DNA from 4 places in the Pseudomonas sp. GL-R-26 genome. Region 1 is predicted to be linked to each of the others. Evidence: predicted binding sites of a transcription regulator. Region 1 holds the regulator's gene; each other region holds the start of a gene.
The links. Region 1 encodes sigma-54, which starts transcription at its own class of promoters, with help from an activator protein. Its sites were predicted from a motif close to ANTGGCATNNANNTTGCTNT; they were not measured.
Positions count from the first base shown of each region.

Region 2: the regulator sigma-54 is predicted to act here: its motif matches at 1,839-1,858, upstream of nirB (nitrite reductase large subunit NirB).
Region 3: the regulator sigma-54 is predicted to act here: its motif matches at 1,791-1,810, upstream of KGA96_RS14395 (DNA translocase FtsK).
Region 4: the regulator sigma-54 is predicted to act here: its motif matches at 1,114-1,133, upstream of KGA96_RS26910 (flagellar basal body rod protein FlgF).

Region 1 is NZ_JAGYGI010000014.1:40,561-43,926, reverse strand. Features, by position in the region: gene lptB (LPS export ABC transporter ATP-binding protein) at 1-419, shown strand, start outside; gene KGA96_RS16140 (RNA polymerase factor sigma-54) at 665-2,158, shown strand; gene hpf (ribosome hibernation-promoting factor, HPF/YfiA family) at 2,233-2,541, shown strand; gene ptsN (PTS IIA-like nitrogen regulatory protein PtsN) at 2,554-3,018, shown strand; gene rapZ (RNase adapter RapZ) at 3,021-3,366, shown strand, end outside.
Region 2 is NZ_JAGYGI010000031.1:52,844-56,209, reverse strand. Features, by position in the region: gene nirB (nitrite reductase large subunit NirB) at 1-1,804, opposite strand, end outside; gene KGA96_RS24910 (hypothetical protein) at 2,167-2,481, shown strand; gene KGA96_RS24905 (YSC84-related protein) at 2,740-3,300, shown strand.
Region 3 is NZ_JAGYGI010000012.1:69,009-72,374, reverse strand. Features, by position in the region: gene KGA96_RS14395 (DNA translocase FtsK) at 1-1,554, opposite strand, end outside; gene trxB (thioredoxin-disulfide reductase) at 1,861-2,820, shown strand; gene aat (leucyl/phenylalanyl-tRNA--protein transferase) at 2,883-3,366, shown strand, end outside.
Region 4 is NZ_JAGYGI010000040.1:26,160-29,525, reverse strand. Features, by position in the region: gene KGA96_RS26915 (sigma-54-dependent phenylalanine hydroxylase transcriptional regulator PhhR) at 1-842, shown strand, start outside; gene KGA96_RS26910 (flagellar basal body rod protein FlgF) at 1,188-1,928, shown strand; gene flgG (flagellar basal-body rod protein FlgG) at 1,974-2,759, shown strand; gene flgH (flagellar basal body L-ring protein FlgH) at 2,812-3,366, shown strand, end outside.

The DNA.
Region 1 (3,366 bases):
TCGAGACCCGCAAGGAACTCGACAAGGCAGGTCGTCGCAAGGAGCTGGAAAGCCTGCTGCAGGAATTCCACATCAGCCACATCCGCGACAACCTGGGCATGAGCCTGTCCGGTGGCGAGCGCCGTCGCGTGGAAATCGCCCGCGCCCTGGCCACCAACCCGAAATTCATCCTCCTCGACGAACCCTTCGCCGGCGTGGACCCGATTTCGGTCGGCGACATCAAGCAGATCATTTACCACCTCAAGGCCAAAGGCATTGGCGTGCTGATCACGGACCACAACGTTCGTGAAACCCTGGATATCTGTGAAACCGCCTATATCGTCAATGACGGCCAACTGATCGCCGAAGGCGACGCAGAGACCATCCTGGCCAACAACCTGGTCAAGGAAGTGTACCTGGGCCACGAGTTCCGCCTGTAATCGCTGAGCCGTGCCCGGGCAGTTGCCCGGGCACCTGACCAGCCACTCACCGGCGCCTCGTGCCGACAAGCGTGGTCAGCCCTCAACAAGGGCAGCGCAGCAACACAGCTTTATAGTTTTTTATTGTTACAGCGCTCTAGGCAAACCCTTTAGTTTCAGGCATATAATTTGCTTAAGTTTGGCGCCCCGGCGCCCTGTAGTGGATGGCGCATGTGCGCCGGCGAATAAGGTGTTAAGCCCCAGCCATGAAACCATCGCTAGTCTTGAGAATGGGCCAGCAGCTGACGATGACACCGCAGCTGCAACAGGCCATCCGCCTGCTCCAATTGTCGACCCTGGACCTGCAACAGGAAATCCAGGAGGCCCTGGAGTCAAATCCGATGCTCGAACGCCAGGAAGAAGGCGACGACTTCGACAATTCCGACCCCTTGGCCGACAACGCCGAACAAAAGCCCAACACTGACATCCAGGAGCCCTCCTACCAGGAAAGCGCCCCGACGGTTGATAACCTCGATGAAGGTGACTGGAACGAGCGTATCCCAAACGAACTCCCCGTCGACACCGCGTGGGAAGACGTTTACCAGACCAGCGCCAGCAGCCTGCCCAGCAATGATGATGACGAGTGGGACTTCACCACCCGCACCTCGGCCGGCGAAAGCCTGCAGAGCCATTTGCTGTGGCAACTGAACCTGGCCCCGATGTCCGACACCGATCGCCTGATCGCCGTGACCCTGATCGACTGCATCAACAATCAGGGCTACCTGGACGAAACCCTAGAGGAAATCCTCGAAGCCTTCGACCCGGAACTGGACATCGAACTGGACGAAATCGAAGCCGTCCTGCACCGCATCCAGCAATTCGAGCCCGCCGGCATCGGCGCCCGCAACCTGGGCGAATGCCTGCTGCTGCAATTGCGCCAGTTGCCTGCCAAGACCCCTTGGCTGGCCGAGGCCAAGCGCCTGGTCACCGATTACATTGACCTGCTGGGCAGCCGCGATTACAGCCAGTTGATGCGTCGCATGAAGCTCAAGGAAGACGAGCTGCGCCAGGTCATCGAACTGGTCCAGAGCCTCAACCCGCGCCCGGGCTCGCAAATCGAGTCCACTGAAGCCGAGTACGTCGTTCCTGACGTCATCGTGCGCAAGGACAACGAGCGCTGGCTGGTGGAGCTCAATCAGGAGTCGGTGCCACGGCTGCGGGTCAACGCCCAGTACGCAGGTTTCGTGCGCCGCGCCGACACCAGCGCCGACAATACCTTCATGCGCAATCAGTTGCAGGAGGCCCGCTGGTTCATCAAGAGCCTGCAAAGCCGCAATGAAACCCTGATGAAGGTTGCCACCCAGATCGTCGAGCATCAGCGCGGCTTTCTGGAGTACGGCGACGAAGCCATGAAGCCGCTGGTCCTGCATGACATCGCCGAAGCGGTCGGCATGCATGAATCGACGATTTCACGGGTGACCACCCAGAAGTTCATGCACACCCCCCGGGGCATTTATGAACTGAAGTACTTTTTCTCCAGTCACGTAAGCACCTCCGAAGGCGGCGAATGCTCGTCCACGGCGATCCGGGCGATCATCAAAAAACTGGTTGCCGCGGAAAATCAGAAAAAGCCGTTGAGTGACAGCAAGATCGCTGGTTTACTGGAGGCACAAGGCATTCAGGTGGCTCGCCGCACCGTCGCCAAGTACCGCGAATCCCTCGGGATCGCGCCTTCGAGCGAACGCAAGCGGTTGATGTAGAGCCACGCCACAGCGTTCCAGTGGTAGATCATCTGATCTACCGCTTTATGCACTGGCAACGAAGGAGAAGCTGTATGCAAGTCAACATCAGTGGACACCAACTGGAAGTGACCGAACCTCTTCGCACCTACATCGGCGAAAAACTCGAACGATTGGAGCGACATTTCGACAAGATCACTAATGTGCAGGTCACGATGACCGTCGAAAAACTGAAGCAGAAAATCGAAGCCACGCTGCATATTCCCGGGAATGAAGTGGTCGCCAACGCGGAGCATACCGATATGTACGCCGCGATCGACGCACTCACCGACAAGCTGGATAAACAACTCAAAAAGCATAAGGAAAAGACCCAGAGCCTCCTCCAGGGCGCAACCGGTCGTTAACACTCCCTACCCATGATCCGACTTGAAAGTATCCTGACCCCCGGCCGTTCCCTGGTGAACGTGCCGGGAGGCAGTAAAAAGAAAGCCCTCGAACAAATTGCCAATCTGATCGCCCGCGAAGTGCCGGCCCTGGAGATGCAAGATGTCTTCGAGGCACTGATTGCCCGTGAAAAACTCGGCTCCACCGGGTTTGGCAATGGCATCGCCATTCCACATTGCCGTCTCAAGGGCTGTGTTTCGCCCATCAGTGCATTGATGCACCTGGACGCCCCTATCGATTTCGACGCCATCGATGGCGCGCCGGTTGACCTGCTGTTCGTGCTGCTGGTCCCGGAAGCCGCCACCGATGCGCACCTTGAGCTGCTGCGACAGATCGCCAGCATGCTCGACCGCAAGGAAGTTCGCGAAAAGCTGCGTAGTGCTGCAAGCAACGAAGCCCTGTATCAGGTTGTCCTGGACGAGCAGAACGGTCAGTAATCATGCGCTTGATCATCGTCAGTGGCCGTTCCGGCTCAGGTAAAAGTACCGCCCTCGACGTTCTTGAGGACAACGGCTACTACTGCATCGACAATTTGCCAGCCGGCTTGCTGCCGGAGCTGGCCGAACGCGCCCTGGTTCATACCGAGCTGTTACAGCCGCTGGTCGCCGTTTCCATTGACGCGCGCAACCTGCCCAGCCACCTGTCACGCTTCCCCGAGCTGCTCGAAGAAGTCCGCAGCCGCCACATCCAGTGCGATGTGCTGTATCTGGACGCCGACGAAGAAACCCTGCTCAAGCGCTTCTCGGAAACCCGCCGACGTCACCCACTGAGCAACGCCAACCGCT
Region 2 (3,366 bases), on a different contig from region 1:
TGCTGTAGAGGTCGTATTTCTTCGCCACCACGCCAATCGCGATCAGCTTGTCCGCCGTGATCTCCCCCCCGGCGATGCGTGGCACCACCGAATAGGTACCGTTTTTCTGCATGTTGGCCATGAAGGTGTCGTTGGTGTCCTGCAACGGCACCAGCGACGCGTCCATGATCGGCTGGTTCCAGCACGAGGCGAGGATCGAACCCACCGCCGGTTTGCAGACGTCGCAACCGGTGTGGCCACGGCCATGTTTGGCCAACAGTTCGTCGAAGGTGATCACGCCCTCTACCCGTACCAGCGCATAAAGCTCCTGGCGGGTGTAGGCGAAGTGTTCGCACAGGCTTTTGTCGACACTGACGCCACGGGCAATCAACTCATGCTCGAAGACTTGCTTGAGCAGGCCGGCGCAACCGCCGCAGCCGGTGCAGGCCTTGGTCTGCGACTTGAGTTGGCCCAGGTCGGTGCAGCCGCCGTCGATGGCCGAACAGATGGAGCCCTTGGTGACGTTATGACAGGAGCACACCGTGGCCGACTCGGGCAGCGCACCCGGGCCCAGGGTCGGCGCGCCTTCGCTGGACGGCAGAATCAGGCTGGCGGGTTCTGCTGGCAAGGCGATGCCGTTCTGCATGTATTGCAGCAGGGTGTCGTAATAGCTGTTGTCACCGACCAGCACCGCACCGAGGACGTGTTTGCCACTGGCATCCACTACCAGGCGGCGATAGCTGGCGCTGGTTTCGTCGATGAATTGATAGCTGCGTGCGCCCGGGGTGTTGCCGTGGGCGTCGCCGATGGAGCCGACATCCACCCCCAGCAGCTTGAGCTTGGTCGACATGTCGGCACCGGTGAACGGCTCGGCGACTTCGTTGCACAGACGAGCCGCAACGCTGCGTGCCATCTGGTAGCCCGGCGCGACCAGGCCGAACAGGCTGCCGTTCCATGAAGCGCATTCACCGATGGCGTAGATGTTCGGGTCGCAACTGAGGCACGTGTCGTCGATCACCACGCCACCGCGCGGACCGATCTCCAGCGCGCATTGACGGGCCAGCGCGTCTTGAGCGCGGATACCGGCGGAAAACACGATCAGGTCGGTTTCGAGGAATTCGTCATTGGCGAAATTCATGCGATAGCGGTACTGCTCACCCGCGCTGATCGATTGCGTGGCGCGGGACAGATGTACACCGACGCCCAATCGTTCGATCTGCGCCTTGAGCGCCTGGCCACCGAGGTCATCGAGCTGTACCGGCATCAAGCGCGGCGCGAATTCCACCACGTGGGCTTCAAGGCCCAGGCTCTTCAACGCGTTCGCAGCTTCCAGACCCAGCAAGCCACCGCCGACCACCACACCACGCCGGGCATTGGCCGCAGCAGCCCGAATGGCATCGAGGTCTTCCAGGGTGCGATAGACCAGACGCGACTCACCTTCGGCGCCTTCGATTGGCGGAACAAACGGATAAGACCCGGTGGCCAGGACCAATTTGTCATACTGGACGCAACCTTGCGAGGTGACCACCTGGCGACGGACGCGGTCGATTTCCAATACCGGTACACCCAAATGCAGCGTAACGCCGGGCGTCCGGTAGAGCGACGCATCGGACAGCGCCAGCGACTCGGCATCACGACCAGCGAAGTACTCGGAAAGATGCACACGGTCATAGGCACGCATCGGCTCTTCACTGAAGACGTGCAGCCGGTATTGGTCAAGCGCTCCCCGCTCGATCAGCTGTTCGACACAATGATGTCCGACCATGCCATTACCGATCACGATCAGCGTTTGCATCTTGTTCAACGTGGCAACATTGGAATTCATAGAAAGCACCCAGCCCGAGCCCATCACGGTTTTAAAAGCAAAAAAAACGCCTGAAACCTTTCGGTTCCAGGCGTCTTTGCCTGTTCTTTTGCGGTGTTGAAACCAGGCATCTATGCCTGATCCACCGATGCTGCCCACGACCTGTTCGGCCAATCGATCGTCGTTGACCGAGGGGGCTGTCCACACGAATGCTCTCCAGGTGGACCTGATGTCAGCCTTGCAGCCTTTGTGCCAGTCAGCCACAGAGAGACTTCAACTATCTGGAAACACTGACTCTTGGGCCAGGGGGGATTGTCACAACGCTGGAGCTATCGCAGGCGAAAGCGCTTTGCGGCGCTTCCGAGTGGTGCACGTTGTTGCGCATGGCGCTTTATAAAAGTGCATGTACAGCTCGATTCCACAGCTCGCTGCAACGAAACCCTGTTTCTGGCTGTGATCAGCTTTTCCTGTCAGCCCTGTCATGTCGTCGTCACATCCACCACGCACAATGGGATCAGCCAAAAGGATTTGGCCCATCTACAAAGAGCCTGGCCGACGCCGGACTTTTTCATTGCTACGACATGTTTTTCACGAAACGCTCACAAGATGGAGCGCAGATTGAAAGCACAAAAGGATTTGACCCCAAACAGAAGGCCCGCCATTGCGCGGGCCTTTTGCTGCCTGCATTGAGCGCGTGACGAAGCGATTTCAACCCTTCGCAAGGTGAAACTGGCGGCCAGAAGCAGAACTGACAGCGAACCTGGCCATTACGCAGTGGTCATAACAGCTGATGGCAGCGTAAACGATCAGTGGCCCAGAGCCGACTTCATTCAGGAGCGCTGCCTGCAATTCACACATTTCAGGGCGCGCCGGATAACCTCAGTGGGTTCGGTTCCTGCATGACGCAGGTACTTGCCGCTGCTCTCATCCCCCTGCTCCCTCAGCGGAGTACGCAAATGACTCAATCAATGCGGTTCTTCCTCTCGTTCTTCTTCGCGATTGCAACATTGGCATCGGCCGGTTTCCTGAACAATGCCGGAGCAGCCACCGCCGAGGATCTGAATGCCGACGCACGACAAGCGTTGCAGATGCTCTACAAGACCCATCCTTTTTCCGAAACCATCTCGCACCAAGCCAAGGCGGTGCTGGTATTCCCGAACATCATCAAGGCCGGTCTCGTGTTCGGCGGTAGCTACGGCGAAGGCGTACTGATGAAAGGCTCGAAAGTCGAGAACTACTACAACTCCGTCAGCGGTTCATGGGGGCTGCAGGCCGGCGCCCAGTCGTACGGCTATGCGGTTTTTCTGATGACCGATAAAGCCGTGAAATATGTCGCTGAAACCAAGGGCTGGGAAATCGGTGTGGGACCAACGGTTGTCGTGGTGGATGAAGGGGTTGCGAAGAACCTGTCCAGCTCGACACTGAAAGACGACGCCTACGCGTTCATCTTCGACCAGCAAGGATTAATGGCGGGGATCAGTATCGAGGGTACGAAGATTTCGCTGATCAAGCGCTGAAGTCTGCGTTTGACTGGCCATCGGGAGCGTGATGGCGGCCTATGCCAACCCGGATGAGTTTACCCG
Region 3 (3,366 bases), on a different contig from region 1:
GGCGGCGTCCTTCATGTCGGTGACCACCGGGCACAGCAGGTGCGGAATGCCTTCGTAGATCGACAGCTCAAGCATTTTCGGGTCGATCATGATCAGCTTGGCGTCTTCCGGGCCAGACTTGAACAGGATCGACAGGATCATCGCGTTCACACCCACCGACTTACCGGAACCAGTCGTACCGGCCACCAGCAAGTGCGGCATTTTCGCAAGGTCAGTGATGACCGGCTTGCCGCCGATGTCGTGGCCCAGGGCCAGAGTGACCGGGGATTTGAAGTTGTCGTACTCGGGGGTCGACAACACCTCGGAGAAACGCACGATCTGCCGGTCTTCGTTGGGAATCTCGATACCGACCGTGGTCTTGCCCGGAATCACTTCCACCACGCGCACGCTGGTCACGGCCAGGGAGCGGGCAAGGTCTTTGGCCAGGTTGGAAATACGGCTGACCTTGACCCCGGCCGCCGGCTGGATCTCGTAACGGGTGATCACCGGGCCCGGGTGAATCGAATCCACCGTGACTTCGACGCCGAATTCCTTGAGCTTGATTTCCAGCAAGTGGCCAACCGCAGCCAGGGATTCAGGCGAATAATTGAGCTGTTTCTTTTCCGCCGGGTCGAGAATCGAAATAGGCGGCAACGTGCCTTCCACGGCGCTGTCGACGAACAGCGGCGCCTGCTTCTCTTTCTCGACGCGTTTGCTCGGCGCGGCGGGCTTTGGCGGCGCGGGTGCAATCACCGGCGGCACCTGCTTCTCACGCTCGGACATGTGCTTGCTCAGGGCTTGCTCGCGCTCGATCAGACGTTCCTTGACCTTGGCCTGCTCGCGCTTGTCGGTGACGGTCGGCGCGACCACTTCATCCATACGGTCGTCGACTTCACGCAACTGGGCAACCAGCTGTTTGCGCTCGGTACGGGCCGCCCACCAGCGATTGGCCGCGCCCTGGAACAGTTCGAACAGGTCGAGGGTGATCTTGCCGGTGATGTCCATCACCTTGAACCACGACAGGTCGCTAAACACGGTCAGGCCGAACAGGAACAAGGCAATGAACAACAGCGTACTGCCCTGGATATTCAGGGCGTTCCTGGCCAGTTCGCCGAGGCTTTCCCCCAACGCACCGCCCGCACCGGCCGGCAGACCGGTCGCGGCATGGAAATGGATATGGGCCAGAGCGGCGCCCGACAGCACCAGGAACACCAGGCCGATCAGGCGCCAGGAGAACAGCCAGCCGCTCCACTGCCACGGTTCGTGACGCTGGCGGAAGATCTGGTACGCCTTGACGGCCAGCAGCAACGGGAAGATGTAGGCGAAGTAACCCAGCACCATGAACAGGATATCGGCGCTGTAGGAGCCCGCTGGCCCGCCGAAGTTCTGCACGTCGTCGATCTTGCTGTTATGACTCCAGCCCGGATCGTCCTTGCCGTAAGTCAACAAGGCCATCATCAGGAACAGGCACAAGGCACCGATGGCGATCAGCGCACCTTCCTTGAGTCGGTAGTGCAAGTGCTGGCGCCAGAGCGGTACGACGGCTGGTTTAGGTGCTGCGGTGGATTTCTTCAAAACGCTTCTTTTCCTGCGCCTATGGCGCGTCCATCTGATGAATGTCTATAAAAACTGCGAAAAAACCGCCCAATCCAGGCAGGTAAAAAAGTTAACACGCGTTACCGGGACTACTTTTAACACTGCGCCCCGGTTTTTATAAACATGGCGCGCACTGAATATATGTAACACGCAGGGCATTGTACGGGTTTGTACGCACGACGCCATGCTTGAGACCCTTGGGTGTAGCATAGTCAAAAGCATATGACATGCTGTTCAATTTGAGCATGCATTCTCTTTTGTGACAAAGGCTTATGAGGTGTTTTTATGAGCGAAGCGAAGCATTCACGCCTGATTATCCTGGGCTCCGGCCCCGCCGGTTACAGCGCGGCCGTGTATGCAGCCCGCGCCAACCTCAAGCCCGTTGTCATTACCGGCATACAGGCAGGTGGCCAGCTCACCACCACCGTCGAAGTGGATAACTGGCCAGGGGACGTTGAAGGCCTGACCGGACCAGTGCTGATGGATCGCATGCAAAAACACGCCGAACGCTTTGCCACCGAGATCGTTTACGACCACATCCATACTGCCAAGTTGCAACAACGGCCGTTCGAGCTGATTGGCGATGGCGGAACCTACACCTGCGACGCACTGATCATTGCCACCGGCGCCAGCGCGCAATACCTGGGCCTGCCGTCGGAGGAAGCGTTTGCCGGCAAAGGGGTGTCGGCGTGCGCAACCTGTGATGGATTTTTCTATCGTAACCAGGTGGTTGCGGTGGTCGGCGGCGGTAACACAGCGGTCGAGGAAGCCTTGTACCTGTCGAATATCGCCAAGGAAGTGCACCTGATCCATCGGCGCGACAAGCTGCGCTCGGAGAAGATCCTCCAGGACAAACTCTTCGAAAAAGCCGCCAACGGCAATGTCCGCCTGCACTGGAACCAGAACCTGGACGAAGTGCTCGGCGATGCCAGCGGCGTGACCGGCGCCCGCCTGCGCGACAGCCACACCGGCGAATCGAAGGAGCTGCCGCTGGCCGGGGTGTTTATCGCCATCGGCCATAAACCCAACACCGACCTGTTCACAGGCCAACTGGAAATGCGCGACGGGTATCTGCTGGTCAAGGGTGGCAGCGAAGGCGATGCCACCGCTACGGCGATTGCAGGGGTGTTTGCCGCCGGCGACGTGGCCGACCATGTTTATCGCCAGGCCGTTACGTCTGCCGGGGCCGGTTGCATGGCGGCGCTGGACGCTGAAAAATACCTCGACGACATTCCTGCCGTTTAAAGGCAAACTTTATGGCGGGCCAACACCCGCCACTGCCCTCCCCTTCTGCAAGCCCGGATGCCATGCTGACTTGGTTACAACGCAATTCCTTGAATTTCCCACCGCTGGAAAAGGCCATGCGCGACCCCAACGGGCTTCTGGCTGCCGGTGGTGATCTGTCCGCCGATCGGCTGATCTCGGCTTATCGTCATGGCTGTTTTCCATGGTTTTCCGAAGGCCAGCCGATCCTCTGGTGGTCTCCGGACCCGCGCACGGTTCTGTTTCCCGACGAGTTGCACGTCTCGCGCAGCCTGAACAAACTACTGCGCCAGCAACGCTATCAGGTGACCTTTGACCAGGACTTTGCGGCGGTCATCCGCGCCTGCGCCGCACCCCGGGATTACGCTGATGGCACCTGGATCACCGAAGCCATGCAGAACGCCTACATCGAGTTGCACAGGCGTGGCCACGCGCACTCGGTGGAAGTGTGGGACGGGGACGAGCTCGTGGGTGGGCTCTACGGCCTGGCGATGGGCCAGCTGTTTTTCGGCGAGTCCATGTTCAGCC
Region 4 (3,366 bases), on a different contig from region 1:
GCAAAGAGCTGCTCGCGCGGGCTTGCCACTTGGCCAGTCCTCGAGGGCAGTCGCCATTGATGGCGCTCAATTGCGCCGGTCTGCCTGAGTCCATGGCCGAGACAGAATTGTTCGGTTACGGCCCCGGTGCCTTTGAAGGGGCGCGTGCCGAAGGCAAGCTCGGGTTGCTGGAGCTGACGGCGGGCGGCACGCTGTTTCTCGATGGCGTCGGGGAAATGAGCCCGCGCTTGCAGGTGAAATTGCTGCGCTTTTTGCAGGACGGCTGCTTCCGCCGAGTAGGCAGCGATGAGGAGGTCTACCTCGACGTGCGAGTGATCTGCGCGACCCAGGTCGACCTGTCCGAATTGTGCGCTCGCGGCGAGTTCCGCCAGGACCTCTATCACCGCTTGAATGTGTTGTCGCTGCACATCCCGCCGTTGCGCGAATGTCTCGACGGATTGACGCCGCTGGTGGAGCACTTCCTCGATCAGGCCAGCCGACAGATTGGTTGTCCGTTGCCGAAATTGGCCCCGGCGGCCATGGAGCGGCTCAGCCACTACCATTGGCCGGGTAACGTGCGGCAACTGGAGAACGTGCTGTTCCAGGCGGTTTCCCTGTGCGATGGCGGAACGGTCAAGGCCGAGCACATTCGCCTGCCGGATTATGGTGTGCGTCAGCCCCTTGGCGATTTTTCGCTGGAGGGTGGGCTGGACGAGATCGTCGGGCGTTTCGAGAAGGCGGTGCTGGAGCGGCTGTATTCCGAGCATCCAAGCAGTCGGCAACTGGGTAAGCGGCTCGGGGTTTCGCATACCACCATTGCCAACAAGTTGCGCGAGTATGAGGTGGGCAAGGACAACACCTGAGTCTCTGGTGGTCGAGCTTTTGTGGCGAGGGGGCTTGCCCCCGTTGGGTTGCGAAGCAGCCCCCCGCAATCTTTCAGATCCACCGAGTTGCCCGGATTTACGACTGCTCCGCAGTCGAACGGGGGCAAGCCCCCTTGCCACAGGATAATGAGGTGAACTCTTGCCACCCACCGGCATGGCACCGCCGGTTTTTCGTCTCTGATACAAATCACCAATCCCCTCTGAATCCCCCAAGCCCCCTGTTTGCCGGGCCTCGCTCTGTCAAAAACAAGTTGGTCTGCAAATTGCTTATGGCTCAGCAGTACAGCAGTGGACGGCAAACGTCCGGCAGGCAGAGGAACAATTGTGGACAAGTACCTTTATGTGGCAATGACCGGCGCCAGCCAGAATGCACTGGCGCAAAAGGCTCATGCCAACAACCTCGCGAACATCTCCACCAACGGCTTCCAGAAAGACCTGGAGCAGGCCCGTTCGATGCCGGTGTTCGGTGACAGCTTTCCGGCGCGTGCGTTTGCCATGTCCGAACGCCCGGCCACGGATTTCTCCCCTGGCTCACTGGTGGAAACCGGCCGCGACCTCGACGTTGCCGTGCAAGGTGGCGGCTGGATTGCCGTGCAGACGCCCGATGGCGGTGAAAGCTACGTGCGCACCGGCAGCCTGAACGTTGACGCCCTGGGCGTGCTGCGTGCCGGCAACGGCATGCCGGTCATGGGCAATGGCGGGCCGATTGCGGTGCCGCCGGAGCAGCAGATCGAAGTCGGCGAGGACGGCACCATCAGCATCCGCGCGATGGGCGAAGGTCCTCGGGTAATGGCTGAAGTCGACCGAATCAAGCTGGTCAACCCGGACCTCAAGAACATGACCAAGGGCCTGGATGGTTCGATCCACACCAAGGACGGCGCGCCTGCGCAGGCCGATGCCAACGTCAAGCTGGTGTCCGGGTTCCTCGAGTCGAGCAACGTCAATGCCGTGGAAGAAATGACCTCGGTTCTGGCCTTGTCCAAGCAGTTCGAGCTGCACATCAAGATGATGAACACCGCCAAAGACGATGACCAAGCCATGGCTCGGGTCTTGCAGATCAGCTAATTACCAGAACGTCGCGCCGTAAAACAGGCGCACGAGGAGAATCGAATGCTTCCGGCTCTATGGGTTGCCAAGACAGGTCTGTCCGCCCAGGACACCAACCTGACCACCATTTCCAACAACCTGGCCAACGTGTCGACCACGGGTTTCAAACGTGACCGCGCCGAGTTCCAGGACCTGCTCTACCAGATCAAGCGTCAGCCAGGCGCCCAGTCGACCCAGGACAGCGAACTGCCGTCGGGTCTGCAACTGGGTACCGGTGTGCGCATCGTCGGCACCCAGAAAAACTTCACCGCCGGCAGCCTGCAAACCACCGAGCAGCCACTGGACATGGCCATCGACGGCCGCGGTTTCTTCCAGATCCTGCAACCGGACGGCACCACGTCCTACACCCGTGACGGTACGTTCCACCTGGACTCCAACGGCCAGATCGTCAACGCCAGCGGCTTTGCCCTGGAACCGGCCATTGTCATTCCGAACGACGCGCAGACCTTCACGGTCGGCCGCGACGGCACCGTGTCCATCACCGTTGCCGGCAACCCGGCTGCCCAGGTGATCGGCAACCTGCAAACCGCCGACTTCATCAACCCGGCCGGCCTGCAGGCAGTGGGCAACAACCTGTTCCTGGAAACCGCCGCCAGTGGCGCGCCGCAAGTCGGCACACCAGGCCTGAACGGTTTCGGCACCATGCTGCAGAACACCCTGGAAACGTCCAACGTCAGCACCGTTGAGGAGATGGTCAACATGATCACCACCCAGCGCGCCTACGAGATGAACTCCAAGGTGATCTCCACCGCCGACCAGATGCTCTCGTTCGTAACGCAGAATCTGTAATCAAGTCTATGTGGCGGCCATCGGGTCGCCTGCAACACCGTGAGGTAGGGTCATGAATCGCTACGTATCTGTTCTGGCACTGAGTGGGATCACCGCGCTCGCAGGCTGCGTGCCTGCGACGCCCAAGCCCAATGACCCTTACTACGCTCCGGTGTTGCCGCGCACGCCGTTGCCGGCAGCCGCGAACAACGGCTCGATCTATCAGGCCGGTTTCGAACAGAACCTCTACGGCGACCGCAAGGCGTTCCGGATCGGTGACATCATCACCATCACCCTGAACGAAAGGACCCAGGCCAGCAAAAACGCCAACTCGCAAATTGGCAAGAACAGCAAGGCCAGCATCGGCCTGACCTCGCTGTTCGGCTCCACCCCCAACACCAACAACCCGTTTGGCAGTGGTGACCTGAGCCTGGACGCCAGCTATGAAGGCGACCGCGCGACCAAGGGTGACAGCAAGGCGGCGCAGGGCAACACCCTGACCGGTTCGATCACGGTCACCGTCGCCGATGTATTGCCCAACGGCATCATCGCGGTGCGCGGTGAGAAGTGGATGACCCTCAACACCGGCGATGAACTGGTGCGGATTGCCGGCCTTGTTCGCGCCGAT